2 regions of the Paenibacillus sp. FSL P4-0113 genome follow, and region 2 is predicted to be linked to the other one. Evidence: predicted binding sites of a transcription regulator. Region 2 holds the regulator's gene; the other holds the start of a gene.
What was found. The regulator CtsR, encoded in region 2, represses protease genes until heat stress. The targets are predictions, from matches to a motif close to ATGGTCAATAAAGGTCAAACA.
Positions count from the first base shown of each region.

Region 1 (2,464 bases), 930 kb from region 2:
CTAGGCATAGATGCTCAATGGAACGCAGCTCAGAAAACAGTAACGCTGAGTAAAAGCCAGCTAAACCCGATCACAGTTGCGTCTCAAACACTACCAGCTTCGAGTAATGCGAAGGTATCCTACAAGATTAAGTATCCGCAAATCAGCGGCAGCCAGCTGAATCCTGAGGCAGAGCAGGCCATTAACCATGTGCTTAAAAAGCATGCAGAGGGTATATTGGCAGCAGGCAAAAAGATAATGGCTGAGGGAGGGGCTACAACAGAAAGACCGTATGAGTTCGGAAATGATTTTGCGATTTCCTATAACAAAGATGGTATTCTGAGTGTGATTATGCAGGATTACTCGTATATGGGTGGCGCACATGGAATGACGGTACGTAAAGGATATACGTTCTCGCTTCCTGATGGTAAACTGCTGCAGTTGTCTGACGTATTGAAGGCGAATCCGAATTACAAAAAGTTCCTCAATGCTGATTTGAAGAAAAAAATCGATGCGCTTCAGGCTGGTGAAGGATTCGGCAAATTTAAAGAGCTGGCGGCAGATCAGAATTTTTATGTGACGAACAGTGGGGTAACAATCGTGTTTGATTTGTATGATTATGCACCATACGCGTATGGGATTCCAGAGTTTACCTACTCGTTCGGTCAACTGCTGCCTCAAGGCGGAAAGCCTTTTGCGGGACAGATTTAATAGTAGAAATGAATAGGTTGGACTGTCTATACTCTAAGAAACAATAAAGCAAAAAAGCTGCCTACCGGATAATAACATCCGGAGCAGCTTTTTCATTTACCAGCTATCGAGAGGCGAATTTCTTCTCTTATACACCTTCTGGAGAGGAGCTAGTTAGCACTTTATCAATAATACCGTATTCTTTGGCATCATCAGCAGACATGAAGTAGTCACGGTCTGTATCTTTTTCAATACGTTCCAGTGGTTGGCCTGTGCGATCTGCGAGAATGCGGTTCAGTTTATCACGCATTTTCAGAATGCGGCGTGCGCGGATTTCGATATCCGTTGCCTGGCCTTGTGCACCACCCAGAGGTTGGTGAATCATAATTTCACTGTTTGGCAAAGCGAAACGTTTACCTTTGGCGCCTGCATTCAGCAAGAACGCGCCCATGGAAGCCGCCATACCTACACAAATCGTAGATACATCAGGTTTAATGTATTGCATCGTATCAAAAATGGCCATACCCGCTGTAATGGAACCGCCAGGACTGTTAATATACAAGTGAATATCTTTTTCAGGATCTTCGGCAGCCAAAAACAGCATTTGCGCAATTATAGAGTTGGCTACAACGTCATTGACGTCCGAGCCTAACAAAATAATGCGATCCTTTAACAGTCTGGAATAAATGTCATAGGCGCGTTCGCCGCGGTTACTTTGTTCTACTACCATAGGAACATAGCTCACGTCAAAAAACCTCCCTTAAATATCGTTAGTGGATTTTGGTGGACATGCCGATTACACGTCCCTTATTTATAAACTGTTACCGTATTAACCACATGATAAACAATTTCAAACAAAAAGTCAAAGAAAGTCAAACTAATGATTTTAAAAAAAGAGCCCTCAGCGCTCTTATTGGTTAAAACATTATATATAAGCATTTAAGCGTTCATTTAAAATGGCGCGCCCGCGAGGAATCGAACCTCGATCTCAGGCTCCGGAGGCCTACGTCATATCCGTTGGACCACGGGCGCATAGTTGAATCAATGCAAACAACTAACTAATTAAACAGCTAATTGGAAACAAAGATGATTATATGATATACAGCAGTGAATTGCAAGCTTTTATTAAATGCGCATATTCAGACAAATGGTTGAGAAATATAGGTTCAGATAGACTTGCATGTAGAGCAAATATTGGTTAAGATATACGTGGGACTTAAAAAGTTATCCCGGGACGTTTTAAGACCAGTTAGAGATAGAGCATTAGAGACAGAACTTAGAAGTGTGCGGGAGTGGAAAGCATGCGAAAGATATTAGAAATACAGAAGCAGCTTCTGCCCGACCTCATGGATGTTTTGAAAAAAAGGTACACGATCCTGCATCAGATTATGCTGTCCGATGTTGTTGGACGCAGAACACTGGCAGCTTCACTGAACATGACCGAGCGCGTGTTGCGCGCCGAAACCGATCTTCTTAAAGCTCAGGGGTTAATTGAGATTGAGAGTGTAGGCATGAAGGTGAGCAAAGCAGGACTGGATCTGCTGGAACAGCTGGAGCCGATTGCGAACAACTTGTTCGGCCTGTCCCAATTGGAGGACCAGATTCGTCAAGCCTATGGTTTGAGGAAGGTGGTTGTCGTTCCAGGGGATTCGGATGTTTCTCCGTTAACAAAGCAGGAGCTGGGGCGCGCTGGAGCAAAAGCGTTGCTAAGTGTTATGGACGACGAGGATGTGGTCGCTGTAACAGGTGGCACGACGATTGCAGACGTGGCGGAACAACTGGCATTACCTTCTAA
Region 1 is NZ_JBBPAZ010000001.1:3,815,152-3,817,615, forward strand. It holds gene MKX46_RS16425 (PdaC/SigV domain-containing protein) at 1-690, shown strand, start outside; gene clpP (ATP-dependent Clp endopeptidase proteolytic subunit ClpP) at 818-1,414, opposite strand; tRNA gene MKX46_RS16435 (tRNA-Arg) at 1,627-1,701, opposite strand; gene MKX46_RS16440 (sugar-binding transcriptional regulator) at 1,971-2,464, shown strand, end outside.
Region 1: a site for CtsR is predicted at 1,528-1,548, ahead of clpP (ATP-dependent Clp endopeptidase proteolytic subunit ClpP). Genes of this name have one in related genera too.

Region 2 (2,464 bases):
ATGCACTATACAAAATTGAAGATAGACAGTTGAATTGTGATGAGTTGGTATATGAAAATGAGACGGCTCGTCGGGCTTTATGGACTTATTTTGCAAATCATGACTCAATGATAGCCAAAGGTAAATTTATTTACGTTCCAGCAGATGACAATTTGCCATTTTTACTCGATGATCCACGGATTCAACAGGAAACTGTGCCTTATTTTATGGGGCGTATTGTGGATGCAGCTGCTTTTGTAGAAAGATACCCTTTTGAGCAGATTGGAGAGGAAACAAGTTTAACCTTAAATCTGACTGATCGGTATGCTCCATGGAATGAAGGAGTATGGAGATTAACGATTACTACGGAGGGGCAAGGACATCTGGAGAGAGTGGATATAAGCAATTCATCTGAAAACGCCATAGTAGCTGACTTGAAACTTGGGATTCAGTCACTGACGACTCTGATGCTTGGCTATCAGCAGGCTGATAATCTGTATAAGTGGGAGCGGATTGAAGGGAGTAGTGAGTCTGTGTCTGCCCTTAAACGCGTAATACCAGTAAATCAAACGTTTTTATTGGATTTTTTCTGATAAAGGCCTATTTAGACCTTTTAAGCTCATCTTTCAGAGAATATAACTTGTGTGGTTATCATTATTTTCAAAACTCTTTCTGTAATGGGAAGAGTTTTTTTATGGTATTGTATAAAACATAATTAGATTGCGAAAAATGGTATTGACCCCTTGGCAAAAATGAATAATGTGCTATAATGTGAATATAGTCAAAGAAAGTCAAAGTCAATCAAACCTAGTGTGATGCTGTAGAAGTATTATGCTGATGGATTGGCCGTATGAAGTAATTTCGATAGTAAAGAAGCAAACGAGAATTGAAATGATTTGCGTATAGTTAGGAGCTGACTCTTATGAACATAAGAGAAGTGTATGATTAATCGCAAATAAAGGCCACACTAGAGACAAAACGGTACATTTCAATGGATGTAGAACAGGCAATAGCCTAAATACAGCTTAGATTCGTGACTTTACCGTTTGGTTAAGTTCAATATACGGCGGACTCTGTGGAGCGTGAAATGTACTTGAATACTTGCGTTTCCGTTAGTGGAGGATGATGAAATGCGCAATGTTTCCGATATTATTGAACAATATTTGAAGAGTATATTGCTGGAAAGTCCCCAAGGTTTGGTGGAGATTCAGCGCAATGATCTGGCTGACCGCTTTTCCTGCGTTCCGTCGCAAATTAATTATGTAATTAGCACCCGGTTTACGCTGGAAAAAGGCTATGTGGTGGAAAGTAAACGCGGTGGTGGGGGCTACATTCGTATTCAGCGAATTCAGCTACCCGCACAGCATGCCATCCATACACATCTTCATCAGAGCATCGGGGAGGAAATTAGCCAATCAGCAGCAGAAGGACTGATTTATCAGTTAGAGGAAGCCCATTTTTTAAGCAAAAGGGAAGCTAATCTAATGAAGGCTGCTTTATCGAGAGATACATTATTACTGAAGCTTCCCTATCGTGATCAACTGCGAGCAAGATTGCTTAAGGCTATGCTGATCTCGTTGCTGGCGACCAAATAGTGTGTGAATAGAGACTAATGTTTGGATGTAGGGTGGGTATTAAATCCTGACATTGAAGGAGGTGCTTTTATGCTGTGCCAAGAATGTAATATGCGGCCGGCAACTTTGCATTTCACCAAAATTGTGAATGGCGAAAAGACAGAGTTTCATATTTGTGAGACGTGTGCGAAGGAAAAAGGGGAGATGATCCCTGGAACACCTAACGGCTTTTCAATTCATAGCTTGCTGTCGGGGATGTTGGATTTTGACTCCAGTACAAAGAGCCAGTCTCCAGGCCACAGTGGTCCGCAGAACCTGCAATGCAAGGATTGTGGCATGACCTATGCACAGTTTAGTAAGCTGGGACGTTTCGGATGCCCGTCGTGCTATCAATATTTTGATAATCGTCTGGACCCTCTGTTCAAGCGTGTGCATGGCAGTACGAATCATGTTGGTAAAGTTCCGGTTCGCACTGGTGGCCGACTGAAGGTTAAACGGCAAATTGACGATTTGAAAAAAGAGATGCAACAGCACATTGTACAGGAAGAGTTTGAATCAGCTGCTGAGCTTAGGGATCAAATCAGAGAGCTTGAAAAAGAAATGACTGAAGAGTAAAGTTTGTGAAGAGTAGGAGGGATGCGTAATGCCCAATATTCGGTTTACGGAGAAGCCGCTAAGTGACTGGATGCGTGGTGATGCTGCGGATTCGGAGATTGTCATTAGCAGCCGGGTAAGAATTGCGCGTAACTTGCAGCATCTGCCTTTTCCCATGCTTGCTACCAATCAGCAGTCGGCAGAAGCACTTCAGCGCTTGACGGATATCCTTCAGTATGATGATTTAGGCGGTTTTGGTACTTTTCATACGTTGAAAATATCCGAGTTGGATGAGATCGACAAGCAGGTGCTGGTTG
Region 2 is NZ_JBBPAZ010000001.1:2,882,089-2,884,552, reverse strand. It holds gene MKX46_RS12345 (GNAT family N-acetyltransferase) at 1-572, shown strand, start outside; gene MKX46_RS12340 (CtsR family transcriptional regulator) at 1,110-1,574, shown strand; gene MKX46_RS12335 (UvrB/UvrC motif-containing protein) at 1,644-2,168, shown strand; gene MKX46_RS12330 (protein arginine kinase) at 2,197-2,464, shown strand, end outside.